DNA from 2 places in the Eubacterium limosum genome. Region 1 is predicted to be linked to the other one. Evidence: riboswitches for the same ligand, from Rfam matches in the RefSeq annotation. Region 1 holds a riboswitch; the other holds the start of a gene.
The links. Region 1 has a riboswitch for molybdenum cofactor ahead of B2M23_RS06890 (ABC transporter substrate-binding protein). Riboswitches for the same ligand answer to the same signal wherever they lie in the genome.
Positions count from the first base shown of each region.

Region 2: linked by a shared signal. The riboswitch ahead of B2M23_RS13650 (ABC transporter substrate-binding protein) and the one ahead of B2M23_RS06890 (ABC transporter substrate-binding protein) in region 1 are both predicted to bind molybdenum cofactor.

Region 1 covers NZ_CP019962.1:1,479,490-1,486,922, forward strand. The annotation lists gene B2M23_RS06875 (formate/nitrite transporter family protein) at 76-852, shown strand; gene B2M23_RS06880 (flavoprotein) at 1,002-1,538, shown strand; gene B2M23_RS06885 (class I SAM-dependent methyltransferase) at 1,681-2,520, shown strand; molybdenum cofactor riboswitch at 2,521-2,638, shown strand; gene B2M23_RS06890 (ABC transporter substrate-binding protein) at 2,717-3,814, shown strand; gene B2M23_RS06895 (FecCD family ABC transporter permease) at 3,912-4,958, shown strand; gene B2M23_RS06900 (ABC transporter ATP-binding protein) at 4,960-5,739, shown strand; gene B2M23_RS06905 (CD3324 family protein) at 6,192-6,470, shown strand; gene rsgA (ribosome small subunit-dependent GTPase A) at 6,609-7,433, shown strand, end outside.
Region 2 covers NZ_CP019962.1:2,910,548-2,917,980, forward strand. The annotation lists gene B2M23_RS21455 (Ig-like domain-containing protein) at 1-953, opposite strand, end outside; gene B2M23_RS13635 (MFS transporter) at 1,197-2,420, opposite strand; gene B2M23_RS13640 (ABC transporter ATP-binding protein) at 2,447-3,145, opposite strand; gene B2M23_RS13645 (ABC transporter permease) at 3,129-3,836, opposite strand; gene B2M23_RS13650 (ABC transporter substrate-binding protein) at 3,915-4,784, opposite strand; molybdenum cofactor riboswitch at 4,879-4,996, opposite strand; gene B2M23_RS13655 ((2Fe-2S) ferredoxin domain-containing protein) at 5,137-5,388, shown strand; gene B2M23_RS13660 ([Fe-Fe] hydrogenase large subunit C-terminal domain-containing protein) at 5,375-7,075, shown strand; gene B2M23_RS13665 (PP2C family protein-serine/threonine phosphatase) at 7,075-7,433, shown strand, end outside.

The sequences.
Region 1 (7,433 bases):
GAATAAAAATTTACACTTTAACAAAGTTTAAAGCTATGATATAATTTTGGAATAAACATTCAGGAGGTGTGTGAAATGAATGGTTTTCTTTCTCCGGCGGAGATTGGAGATGTGTGGGTTGGGAATGGTGTAAAAAAGGCCTCCCTTTCCATCGGTAAAATGCTGCTTCTCGGCATTTTTGCGGGTGTTTTTATTGGTTTTGGCGCCCATGGTTTTTTGCTGGCGACAGGCATTGGTAAAGGCGCTTTAGGTGAGGCCATGATTGCTAAGTTTATCGGCGCTTCGGTTTTCCCGGCAGGCCTGATGATGGTAATATTATGCGGTGCGGAGCTGTTTACGGGCAATAACCTGATGACACTGGCCCTGATGGATAAAAAAATTACCATCAAGGGAATGCTGACGAACTGGGTGATTGTTTATATAGGAAATTTAATCGGATCAATCCTGTTGGCTTTTGTTTTGGCTAAAAGCGGCCTTTATGCAGATGCAGTGCTGGACAAAGCGATGGCCGTTGCACAGGCAAAGGTTGGGATGCCTTTTTCAGCAGCGCTTATCCGCGGTATTCTATGTAATATGCTGGTTGTTTTAGCATGCTGGATGCAGGCCGGGGCAAAGGATATGATCGGTAAAATTTTTGCGATTTGGTTTCCGATTATGCTTTTTGTTTTTGCAGGATTTGAACATAGTGTTGCCAATATGACCTATATTCCTCTTGGGATTTTCCTGGGTGCGGATGTCAGCTGGGGACAGATGTTTGTGAATAATCTGCTGCCTGTCACAATCGGCAATATTATCGGCGGTGCCATAATCGTGCCTTGTGTTTACTATTATGCATATATTTACAAAAAATAAAGAGTGAACGAGTGAATGGAAATAATGATAAAGTACCCTTTTATATATGAAAGGGTCTTTTTTATATAAATTTAAGAGCGGCTTATGAGTTCAGATCTATTTGTGCTATAATGAATAAGAAAATTTAAATGTTTACAGGAGAAATGAAAATGCTGATTGGAAAAAACATAACCATTGGGATTACGGCGTGTACGCCGGTTGACCAGATTACTGGACTTATCCGGATGCTGCGAAATGAAAAAGCAGAGGTAAAGGTGATATTAACCCCGAATGCCCTTAATTTTATTACACCGCTTCCACTGCGGCGCGCGTCGGGGAATCCTGTTGAAATCGACCAGTTTGAGGAACCAAAGGTATGGGATCCTGAGCACAAAACCTCCGACCAGTCTGATTTGCTGCTGATCGCTCCAGCCTCCGCCAATACTATCGGCAAAGCAGCCAATGGCATAGCGGACAATTTACTGACGACGACTATTCTTTCCACCACAGCGCCCATTGTGTTTGCAAATAATATCAATCCGATGATGTATAGCAAGCCCAGCGTGCAGCGGAATATCCAGACTTTGAAGGAAGATGGCTGTATTTTTGTTGAAAACGGGGAGGGCAGAGCGCCTAACCGTATGCCTTCTAATGATCAGATTTTCCAGACGATCATCAAGGTATTGGAGAAAATGACAGAAGTTTAGAAAATGGAAAACGTAGGGTAAAAAATTGTTTTTAGTGGAAACTGTATGGACAATTTTTAAAAAAAGCGATAAAATGTAAAAGTAAATGTTTTCAGAATCAACTAAAGAAATGATCCGGTAAAACAGGAAATGCGGTGAAATTATGAATGGATTAGTAAATTGGGCAGCAATTTCAGAATTAAGCCATCCAGCAGCTAAGGCAGGCCCCATGGATAGTGATCCTGCTAAAATGTGGGGGTCGGTTGCGCAAATGTATAATAAAATGGCGCAGCTGGAAAGAGAGTATACACAGAATCAGCTGGACGCTTTGATTATTACAAAGGAAGATACAGTATTGGACGTGGGTTGTGGACCTGGCAGGCTCTCAGTACCGATCGCCGGTATGGCGAAAAGTGTCACGAGCCTGGATGTGGCGCAGCAAATGCTGGAAAAGTGCCAGGAAAACGCTGACGCTGCCGGTGTGTCAAATCTGACCACCAGGCTTTTGAATTGGGATGATGTAAAGCCCGGTGAGAATATCGAAAAGCATGATATTGTCATCGCGTCACGGACAACAGCCCTCGCTGACCTTATCAAGCTGAATGCATTGGCAAATAAATATGTCTTTATTCTTTGCTGGGCCAAAAACCCCAGCTTGAAGCATGTGCACGATGCTTTGTTTTACGGTGTGGATGATGCGCTGAAGCCGATACCTCCAATGAACCGTTTGCTTGGATATAATGTGAATTTTAATCTGCTCTACGATATGGGCGTAAACCCAAACGTTAAAATTGTGACAGATGGCTTTCACTGCGATTACGAAAGCCGGGAAGCAGCGTACAATGATTTGAGAACCCTGCATCCAGTACCGGAAGACCGGGAAGAAGTTTTCAGGAAAAACGTGGATGAGTGGCTTACGGATTTACCGGGAGGCGGCGTCTCTTTCAGGCGTGAGACTGAAACCTATGTCATGTGGTGGAAACCGGGAAAACTGGAGCTGTAAAATTAAATATGCATTCGAGTCCACAGGCCTAAAGGAAATCCCATGGCTGCGGACCGATGAGTGTAGGGGGAAACGCCTGCGCTTTCCGTATTTGAGAAGAATGCAATTGAGCTGTTTGATACCAAACGGGCATATTCTTAAACGGAGTATGCCCTTTTTTATATATAAAATATAGGGAAAGAAGGAGATGTGAGAAATGAAAAAATTTAAAAAAGCCCTATCTGTGCTGTTAGTGCTGGTGCTTCTCAGCTTTACTGCAGCTGGCTGTTCACAAAACAACGGTGACACAGCGAAGTCAGACAATGCGGCGGGTGACCGCACCATTACTGATATGTCGGGTGTTGATGTAACGGTTCCGGCAGAAGTGAAATCGGTCATTAACCTTTGGCCATCCAGCAACCAGATTATGATTACGCTGGGAGCGCAGGATAAGCAGACTGCCTACATGGCTACCCTGCAGAAGCCAAGCTTTATCTGGATGCAGATCGTTAATCCAGCCATTATGGAAAAACAGACAGTCGGCGGAAATGGCGACGTGACTGCTGAAGAGCTGTTAAACCTGAAACCGGATCTGGTTATTACCTCTAGCGATGAGGACGCCGAAGCTTACCGCGCTGCCGGCCTTAACGCTGCTTGTATGATGTTCAATAATTATGACGGTTTAAAAGAATCTGTCTTAAAAACCGGTGAAGCACTGGGAACCAGCGAAAAGGAACGGGCGGACAAGTACGTTGAGTATCTGGAAAAGAACATTAAGCTGGTTCAGGACCGCTTAAAAGATGTAAAAGATGAAGACAAACCTGTTGTACACTATGTCGATGGACAGAGCGGCACCAGTCCCTACAAAACAACTGGAAATGGTACAATGCAGGAAGAATGGCTGACCATGGCTGGCGGCAAATTATCTACAGATGGGATTCTTCAGGGAATGAGCAAGGAAATTACACCGGAGCAGTTCCTGAGCATTAATCCGGATGTGATCATTGTTGGCGGAACTGGACAGGCAGATGCCTATGATGCCCTGATGAGCGACGCGTCACTGGCAAACCTGAAAGCGGTTCAGGACGGTAAGGTTTACCGCAACCCGCAGGGGACCTTCCAGTGGGACCGTTTTGGTTCAGAGTCTGCGTTGCAGGTACTTTGGGTGGCTAAAACCTTATACCCTGATAAATTCGAAGATATTGACATGAAAAAGGAAACCATTTCCTTCTACAAAGATTATTTAGGCTATGATCTTTCAGATGAATACGCGGATGCGATCTTAGCTGGCAAAAATGCTCCGGATGGGCGCTAAGCCGGATTAAGGGGCATAAAGAAATAATGTGAAAGAATAAACAGTCAAAGCCGCCGAGTGCTCGGCGGCTTTTTTGAAAATAAAAGGACAAAATTGTATGGCGAGAGATATAAAAGAAAACAAGGTGAAAAATCCAGAAGACAGGCCATTGGGTTTAGTTTTGGCACTGGCAGCGATTATTGTTATTGCGCTTATTTTAACAGCGCTGTGTGTGGGGCGTTATCATGTACCGGTAGTACAGGCTGTCAAAATATTGCTGTCCCAGATATTCCCCATCACACCAACCTGGGATAAGACAATGTATGATGTTATTATCAACCTGCGGCTCCCGCGTGTGCTGGCTGCTGTTTTGGTCGGCGGTTCCCTGGCATTGGCCGGGGCCACCTATCAGGGGATGTTTAAAAACCCTCTGGTATCGCCAGATCTTCTGGGGGTTTCCGCTGGAGCCTGTGTGGGTGCGGCTGTTGCAATCCTGATGAGTCTGGGGAGTGGAATGACACAGGTGCTGGCCTTTGCGGGCGGTCTTTTAACAGTGTTTGTCACCACCTCCATTCCTAAGCTGATGCACCGTAATTCAACCCTGATGCTGGTACTGGCTGGTGTGATTGTAGGCGGATTTATGAATTCGATCATTGGTCTGACAAAATACATCGCAGATACGGATACTCAGCTGCCTGATATGACCTACTGGCAGCTGGGGAGCATCGCGAAGGTTACCTATCCCACGCTTATGGCCATTGCGCCGATTATGATCATCAGCGGCGCAGTGCTTATTATCATGCGGTGGCGAATTAATATTTTATCTCTCGGGGATAATGAGGCGCGGTCTCTGGGCGTTAATCTGCGCTTTGAGAGAGGGATTGCCATCATCTGCTCTACTGTGCTGACAGCCTCGGCAGTGTGTATGAGCGGAACCATCGGGTGGATCGGACTCGTTATGCCACACCTTGGAAGAATGGTGGTGGGCAGCAACAACGTACGGCTGCTGCCGGTTACCACACTGCTCAGCGCCGGATTTCTGATCATCATTGATACCCTGGCCCGGACGCTTACCGGCGGGGAGCTTCCACTTGGTATTTTAACCGGCTTTATCGGAGCGCCCTTCTTTACCTGGGTATTGATCAAACAAAGGATGAGTGCGTGATATGGCATTACTGGAAGTGAAAAAAGCAGGCTTCTCCTATCCCACAAGGGAAAATGTTTTTACCGATATTTCATTCACACTGGAAAAGGGAGAGATTTTTACCATCCTTGGCCCAAACGGAGCGGGCAAGTCAACGCTCCTTAATTCCCTGGCAAATTTGACGCCTCTGACAACCGGTGAGATATTGGTGGACGGTGTGCGTCTGGATAAAATGAGCTCCAGGGAAACAGCCTTTAAAATTGCTTATGTCCCCCAGACTACGGAAATAACCTACGGCTACTCTGTCAGGGACTATATTGCTATGGGAAGGGCCGCGCATGTGGGAATGCTGGTGACGCCAAAGAAAAAAGATTACGAAATTGTAGATGAAACCATTGCGCTGCTCGGCATTGAACACCTCGCGCACCGTCTCTGTACTCAGATCAGCGGTGGTGAAAAGCAGCAGGCATGTATCGCCAGAGCCATCGTCCAGCAGCCGGAAATTATTCTTTTTGATGAACCGACCTCCGCGCTGGACTACGGCAATCAATTGAATATTATGCGGCTCATTAAAAAACTGTGCGGCCGTGATTACGCAGTTATCATGACAACCCATAATCCGGACCAGCCGATTTTGCTGGAAGGGAAGGCAGGCATCCTGGACCGAGACGGGCACATGATAACAGGCACAGTAGGCGATATATTGAGTGAAGAAACTCTGAGTGCCGTATACCGCACAGCCCTGCACCTGGTCTATGTGGAGGAGGCAGAGCGGATGGCATGTATTGCGGCCAAGATTTAAGGCGTTTTGACAAGAAACGGCCCAGATGTTATAATTTAGAAAAATGATTGAAAGAGGTGTGTTGATGTCGGTTTTGTCTGTTTACAGGGTTCTCAACTAAATACAGTTGAAAGGGTACAGCGATGATGGGGGTGGACTCCTTTGTTTTGCTGACCTTTTTAGAAACATACCAGACAGACTGCTTCAACTTATCGAATCTCATGGCGGTGCAACGGCTTTTGCGGTTGTACGGCTTTATATTTGATCTATACTGCCCGCAGGAGCATTCTGCACCTTTATAGGTGTGGTGTGTTGGCCGCGGGCTTTTTGTATTCAAATTTACGACGAAAGGGAAAGCTTTATGAAGTACGCATCGGATCGTTGTGCATAGCAGGGGCTATCGCATGACATCAGAATAATGATATGTGTATAGCCCTTGCTTAATCCTAAAAAAATAAATTAGGAGGAGCATAATGAGCTATATCAAGGCAGGCGACGTGCTGCCAAAAGAACTTCTTGACAAAATTCAGGATTATATTGACGGAGAATACATATATGTGCCCCGCAAAGAGACAAACAGAAAAGGCTGGGGGCAGAATACCAATCGAAAACAGGAAACGCTTTTGAGAAACCGGGAAATTTACAGGCAGTATACAGAGGGTATGTCTGCCGCCCGCCTTTCGGAGATTTATTTCCTGTCTCCCAAAAGTATACATAAAATTATTGCAAAATGTAAGCTGGAAAACCAGTGATGAGAGCGCCGCAGCTAAAAGCCCTGCGGCGCTTTTTTATTTCAGAAAAATAAAGGCGGTTGTTGTGCCAGTTTAAGAGCATGTATAATGTTTGTGCAGGAAAGGGGCAATTCCTGAAAAACAGATTGGAGAAAACAAATGAGAAAGAAAAAAGTAAAAGAAAATATTCAGATACAAGATGCAGAAAAAAATAAGATAAAGGCGATGGTTGTAAAAATAATGAATAAGCAGGCTCAGGTTCTGGCTGGAGATAAGCTGCTGACCTGCCTGTTGCCACAGACGATGGTTTCAGAGAAAAATGCGCTGGTGGTTGGAGATCGTGTGGCAATAAGCCCTGTGGATAACGATACATATAAATTATCTGAAGTGCTGCCAAGAGAAACAGAGGTTTTCAGGGGAAGCCGGCGTTCGCCAGGAGAAAGAATACTAATAGCGGCCAATGTACACTATCTTTTAGCCGTTGTGACAGCCGAGTATTTCAGGCATCAGGCAGGTTATCTGGAATCTGCTGTTATTGCGGCCAGACGGGCAGGAGTTAAAATCATTATTTTGATCAGCAAATGGGATATGGTGGGTGAAAGGGAAAGGGAACTGCTCGAGGAGAAAATAAACCTTTATCGGCAAACCGCAGACCTGGTCTTTGCCGGGTCAGAGCAGGCTGAGATGGAAGCCATGATAGAGGAAGTGTCAAACAAAACAGGGGTGGTCGTGGGCGACCGGTCCTGCGGTAAATCGACCCTGATCCATAAAATTCTGAGCAGGCTCTCGGAGGAAGTGGAAACCCCGGTGAAATTTCCAGGCACTCACAGCAGCCAGATGGAGTGCGGCCCCCAAAATACCTGCCTTATTGATACCCCGGGCTTTCGTGATTTTGCGCTGCAGGCCGTTGCAGAGAATGAAAAAAATACCACCTTTCCAGAAATTGCCCGGCTGGCTCATCAGTGCGCGTTCAGCAGTTGTACG
Region 2 (7,433 bases), 1.4 Mb from region 1:
CTGACGGATGAAACCTTTAATTCCGCATCTGGCAGAACCTTGCTGTCCGCGGAGACCTTTACCTGAGTGCCATCCACATCTGCGGTTGCCTCGACTTTTTCAGGCTGAGGCGTGGGTTCAGGAGTCGGCTGAGCAGTTGGCTGAGGTGTTGGCTCTGGGGTTGGCGCTGCCGTTGGCTGAGGGGTTGGTTCAGGCGTTGGTGCTGCAGTCGGCTGAGGTGTTGGTTCAGGAGTCGGCTGAGCAGTTGGCTGAGGCGTCGGTTCAGGTGTTGGCGCTGGAGTCGGCTGAGGTGTCGGTTCAGGTGTTGGTTCTGGAGTCGGCTGAGGCGTCGGTTCTGGGGTTGGTTCTGGAGTCGGCTGAGGCGTTGGCTCAGGATCTGCATTGTCTAACAGATAAATATAACCCAAGAAATTGCCGCCCATGCTGTTGGCATTGTCATAGTCCATATAAAAATCACGATAGCTCCAGCCAGAGTTGGAGGTGATAACCTCATTGCCGTTGACTTCCTCAACAACAGCCACATGGCCGCACCAGCCATTGGTTATTGAGCCGTCCCATACGGCAATGGCGCCTACAGCAGGTTCAGACCCATAGGCAAAACCGCCGCGGCCTTCGTCGTAAAGCTCTTTATTGTCAGACCAGAAATATTTCGCATTGCTGCGGAAACTGCCCCAACCGTTAGGATTGCTGTTCACACGATTGTTTGGAAGGGGATAGCCCAGAATTTCGTAGGCACGGCCCCAGGCGTAGTAGGTACAATTACCTCCCGTCAAAGGGTTTAGCTCAAACGGATTTCCACTGGACTGGCTGTAAGGATAAGAATAATAGTCCGGTTTTTCAGTCCTTGGTGAGAATTCCGCAGCCTTTACGGTCGGTGCAAATTGCAGCGAATAGGCAAACAATAGGCAGACGCATAAAAGCGAAGGAACAAATTTGTGAATAAATTTTTTCATGCTGTGATTCTCCTTCTGAAATGATTTCGTTAAGCATAATAATGTAAAATAATGAAGATCAGTTAACTGCTGGTAGGAAATATTATACCTTATTTCATACCGTATTTCCTTAAAATGTAACGAATTCTTAAAGAAGAAAATCCAATTGTAACAGAATTGCAAACAAAAAATATAGCTGTTGATTTTTAAGTTTTCAATAAGAGGCGTTTATTAAAACAAAAGTCAATTCTAAAAGTTGAATGCCTAATTTTCCTGGGAACGGAGGATTTTATTGTGATAAACGACAAAGCCGCACAGGGCGGTAAGAATACCAGTAGCAATAATGATCAGCCGGACGTCAACCATATCCGCCAGGGGACCAAAGACCGTCATGCCGATCGGAAAGGCTGTGGCGGCCATAATCTGGACAAGACTGAAAACACGGCCCTGCATGGCTTCCTCCACCCGTTCCTGAAGCAGGACGGTGATGGGCGCGGTGATAAAGGGAACGGTTAAGCCCACAAAGAGCATAAACCCTAAAAAAACAAGAAAAACTGGTGAAAGACCGAGCCCAAGACTGAAGATACCACACAGGGTACTGAAGACCATGATGGTGGTTACACGGCTCTTAAAGCCGCCCCAGGCGGCAATGAGGAGACCGCCGATCATGGCGCCGACACTGTAGATGACTTCGTTGGCAGTCAGATACCAGACCTCCCCGCCAAAGGTTCTGGCAATGAGGAGGGGCGTCAAAAAGGCTGTGGGTGTCACTAAAAACATGAGCAGCGCATAAAAAATAAGCAGCACCTTGATAAAAGAATGCCGGTAAGCGTAGAGAATGCCAGTTTTTAAATCGGAAACAGTGCCCGTGTCCTTGGCAGACTCAGCCCGTTTGTGGGGTGGAATTTTGAGGAAAGAAAGCAGAGAAATACCAATGATGGCAGTGACAACGTCAATGAAAAAGGTCGATTCCACAGACACAGTGGCCAGCAGGGCGCCGCTGACTGCCGGAGCCACAATCATGGTCATGTTCTGGAGGCTTCCGTTAAAGCCGGTCACACGCATGAGCATGCTTTTGGGCGTGATCTGCGGAATGAGCGCGTTGACGGTAGGGGTCTGGATACCAGTGCCGACCGAACGGATAGCAGATACCAGGAAGATAATCCATAACTCACGGTAGCCCACGAAAAAACTGAAAGCCAGCCCCAGTGTGGACAGGGCAACCAGAGCGTCGGCGCAGATAATCAGATATTTCCGGTTGTATCGGTCTGCCCACACGCCGGCAAAGAGGGAGATCAGTACCTGTGGAATAAAGGTGACAAGTGTGGAAATGGTCAGCATTATCCCAGAGGTGGTGGTCAGAGTGACATACCAGATAATGGCATACTGGGTGAGTGAAGAGCCGAGCAGGGAAACGGTCTGGCTGGTTAAAAAGAGGATGATCCGTTTTTTCCAATCTTTATCGCGGGTACTGGCTTGCTGGTTCATTGGTTCCTCCTGAGGGCGGCTGCCCTTTAGTTTAAGGTGATAAAATCCTGAATGACCGGATTGTCCGAGGCTTTAAAAGCTTCGACACTGCCGTTAAAGAGGAGCCTGCCGGAATCCATAAAGCTCAGGGTGTCACAGATGCGGTAGGCCTGGCTTGGGTTATGGGTGATGATGATAACGGTCAGTCCGGCTTCACGGTTTCTTTTAATCAGCGCGGCTTCAATAATTTTCAGGCTCTGAGGGTCAATGTTGGCGGTGGGTTCATCCAGAAGCAGGGTATCCGGTGAAAAGGACAGCGCGCGGGCCAGGGCTGTTTTCTGGGATTCGCCGCCGGAAAGCTTTTTGGCGTTCTGTTTTGCGATCTCCTCGATTTTAAATTCTTGCAGCAGCCCCTCGACGATGGGAGCGGCAGCAGCTTTTCCGTACTTGCGTATTTTCAGGGGGTAGGCGATGTTATCATAGACCGACATGGCAAAAAGGTAGGGGGTGTGGCTGGCATAAGTCAGCTTTTTCAGCACAGCTTCATCACCGGGGAGGCCGTTGTAGGTGATGGCGCCGCTGGTGGGCGCGAGAAGCCCGGCGACAGATTTCATCAGCGTGGTTTTTCCCGAACCGTTAGGGCCTAAAATCCCGTGAATTTTCCCGGATTCAAGGCACAGGCTGTCCAGTGACAGGACGGTTTTTCCGTGATAAGTTTTGGTGAGTTTATCAATCGCGATTTGCATAAGGATCTCCTACCATATATTTGTACAGGATTGAATTGGTCACAAAGGAGATGACCAGCAGAATAATGCCCATGGCGATGGAAACCGCGTATTCGCCCATGTTATTGTTCATGGCAATAAAGGTGGTCATGACCCGTGTATAGTTTTTGATATTGCCGCCCACGATCATCACAGCGCCGACCTCGGATACAGCCCGCCCAAAGCCGGTGACCAAAGCGATCATGATGCTGGCCTTAAGCTCCCGGATCAGCAGGAAGAGAATATCCCGGCCGCCAGCCCCAAGGGTTTTTCCCATGGTTACCACAACCTGGCCGTTGACGGTGGTGTCGTTAAACACAATGCCCATAATAATAGGCGTAACGAGGATCACCTGGGCGATGATCATGGCGGTGGGCGTGTACATGAGCTTTAAATGCCCTAAGGGGCCGGAGCGGGCGAGTACCAGTGAGGTGAACAGGCCGATGATGACCGGCGGAAAAGACATAAAAGTGTAGAGCAGCCGGGATACGATCCGCTTTCCCCTGAATTCCTTAATGCCGAGCAGGATGCCCAGGGGCACGCCGAGAACGGTGGAATAAATGGTGGAGGAGAAGGATACGTATAAGGAAAGCCCGACAATCTGGTAGATTTCCGGGTCGCCGGAGATCAGCAGATGGAAGGCCTCGATGAAGCCATTGATAATATAATCCATAGGAAACCTCGTCAGTCTGTCAATTCAAAATCAGCGCCCGAAAAACGGACGCTGACAAATTCTAAATTCAGTTAATGCTTATTTGCTGGCGTTTGGCACAAAGGTTGGTTCGCCATTGATTTTATAATCGGCGATGGCCTTTTGCGCTTCGTCGCTTAAAATCCATTCCTGGAATTTTTTGGCGCCGTCGGTATTCAGCTCAGCACTGACCTTGTCAGGATTGACGACAATGACTCCGTACTGGTTATACAGGTTATCGTCTTTTTCCACAACAACCTCAAGATCCAGATTATCCTTCATATTTAACCAGGTAGCGCGGTCAGACAGGGTATAGGCTAATTTTTCATTGGCCATTTTCAGGGTATCGCCCATGCCAGAGCCGGATTCGATGTACCAGGGCTGTCCTGCCGGGGTAACGCCTGCTTTTTCCCACAGGCCCAGCTCTTTGGTATGGGTACCGGATTTGTCGCCTCTGGATACAAATTCAGACTGGGTTTCAGCAATGGTCTGGAAGGCTTTTACCGCGTCGTTTGGAGCGACTTCTTTCAGTTTTGCCGGGTCATCCTTACTGCCCAGAACAATGAAGTCATTGTACATAACGTCAAAACGTTCGATGCCATAGCCTTCCTTGACAAAATCCTCTTCCTGAGATTTTGCATGAACCAGAAGCACATCGGCTTCTCCGTTTTTGCCCATTTCAATGGCTTTACCAGTTCCAACGGCCACAACCTTTACGGCAATGCCGGTTTCCTCTTCAAACTTGGGCAGGAGCACATCAAGCAAACCGCTGTCCTGTGTGCTGGTCGTGGTGGCCATAATGATTTCACCGTTGGAGCCTGGCTCCAGCTTTTCGGTTTTAGCAGTATTGTTGCTGCTGCATCCTGCCAGGCCGATGACCATGGCCAGAGTCAGCAGCGCGGCCAGAACCAGTGTCAATTTTTTTTTCATTTCTCTTCCTCCTTGATAATGAAAATTAAATATATAAAAGAATAATCTTCTATACCATTGTAATTTGCGAGGAGGAAATAAACGCAGACCGCACGTTTAGTTTACCAACTATCCTTCTCACACTGGAAAGCACAGCCGTTTCCCGCTGCACTCTGACGATTTTGAATCCATGGATTGACTTTAGGATAAAAAATTCGGATAGATAAATCTTTAAAACGATTTCGATATGACTATTTTAACAGAAAATGGCGAAGAATTCAAGCGGCAGTACTAATTGACAAGGGCTGTCAGGCGTGCTAGGATTAATCTGTCAGAAAAACACAGGGATTAGAACAATATTGAGGAGTAAAAAATGAAAGAAATACATATTTGCATTGGCAGTGCCTGCCATGTCAAGGGTTCCTATCAGGTGGTACAGCGCTTCAAGGAGCTGGTGGCCGAACGGGGCCTCGAAAATGAAGTGGAGCTGATGGGTACCTTCTGTCTGGACGCCTGCAGCGACGGGGTGGCTGTCAAGGTTGACGATCATATTTATACGGTTAAGCCAGAGGGCGTGGACCAGCTGTTTGACCAGATAATGGAGGGAAATAATGGGTGTCATTAATTTTACAAAGGCAAGCTGCCGGAATTGCTATAAATGTATCCGATACTGCCCGGTAAAGGCCATTAAGCTAATGGACAATCAGGCTCAGATCGTTGAGGACCTGTGTATTGGCTGCGGTAACTGTTTTCGGATTTGTCCGCAGAATGCCAAATATGTGGCCAGCGATGTGGACAGCATCAGGCAGTGGCTGGAGGAAGGGCCGGTGGTTCTGAGTTTGGCGCCGTCCTTTCCCGCCGGGTTTAATGCAGAAGACCCCCTGCAGGTGCTGAGCGGACTCCGGGCTTTGGGATTTACAGTGATTGAGGAGACCGCCATTGGGGCAGAGCAGGTCTCAAAATACTATGCCAAGGATTACTGGGGGACAAAACGCCATGTGATCACAACCTCCTGTCCGACAGTTAACATGATGATTGAAAAATACTATCCCGATGTGGTGGAATACCTGAGCGAGGTGGTATCTCCCATGACCGCTCACGGTATGATGCTGAAGGAAAAGTATCCCAACGCGAAAGTTGTGTTCGCAGGGCCCTGCATCTCAAAAAAGATGGAAGCCGTCGACGCTGCCAGGCCGATCATCGACGGAGTGCTGACCTTTGATGAGCTGGATGTGTGGTTTAAGGAAGAAGGCATTAATGTATCCGATATGCCTACAGGCGGCTTTGACGCGGCTGGCTGTAATGTGGCGCGGTTCTATCCGCTGGCCGGAGGTGTGGAAAAAACCAGTATACCAGGCGTGCAGGGCGTCCGGCGGGTCATAAAAATTGATGGCCTCAAAAACTGCCGTGACTTTCTGGATGATATCGGTAAGCTGGAGGGCCAGTACTGGATCGAAATGAACGCCTGCGTCGAGGGCTGTGTCAACGGCCCGGGCAATACCCACAGCCCTCTGGTCAAGTATGAGCGGATCGAGCGTGTGACAGATTACATTAATAATAATGCCCGCAAAGACCCGGAAGCAGCTGAGCAGGCGCCGGATTTCAGCCGTGGCTTCGCTGTTGAGAAGAAGGACCCCTTTGCGGGTGTGCCGGAGGAAGCCATTGAAGAAATTCTGCGGCAGACAGGAAAGTTCACCCCGAAGGATGAGCTGAACTGTGGTACCTGCGGTTATGACAGCTGCCGTGAAAAAGCCGCGGCAGTTTACTGCGGCATGGCGGAGTTAGACATGTGCCTGCCCTTTATGCGCAACCGCAACGAGGCCATCTCTAATCTGATTATCGCGTCGACACCAAACGCCATCGCGGTGCTGGACAAGGATTTCAGGATTGTTGATTTTAACGGGGCGGCCGAAAAGCTGTTCAAGACCGCCAAAACCGATGTGCTGCACAAAAATTTCGTTGAAGTCTTTGACTACAACCCGTTCAAAAAGCTGGACAATGTCGAGGGAAATTACTACAGCGGCCGGGGACTCTACACCCGCGGCAATATCCATTTTATGGAAATTCTGACCTATATCCCAGGACAGAAGATGTACATGGGAATATTTGTGGACATCTCCAGAGAGATCAAAAAGGAACGGGCATACCAGAAAATGCAGGAAGAAACCCTGGACATGGCCCAGAAGGTCATCGACAAGCAGATGCGTGTCGCCCATGAAATCGCAGAGCTGCTGGGTGAAACCACTGCCGAAACCAAAGTTACACTGACCCGGCTGCAAAAGGTTGTAGGAACAAGAGAGGAAGAACAATAATGGCTTTTTTTGTCGATATTGCCCATGACAGCATCAATAAGCACCATCAGGAGCTGTGCGGTGATAATGTGGAAATCCGCATCAACGATGAGAGCGTGATCGTTGTTCTGGCCGACGGGCTTGGAAGCGGTGTGAAGGCCAATATCCTGGCGACCATGACCTCCACCATTGCGGCGACTATGCTGGAGGATAAAATGTCGCTCAAGGATGTGGTAGAGACGTTGGAGGCCACCCTCCCGGTCTGCCAGGTTCGGAAACTGGCTTACTCGACCTTTACCATCGTCCAGGTTTACTGGAAGACCCGGCGGCTTTATATTGTTGAGTTTGACAATCCGCCCATTGTCTACATCCGGGACGG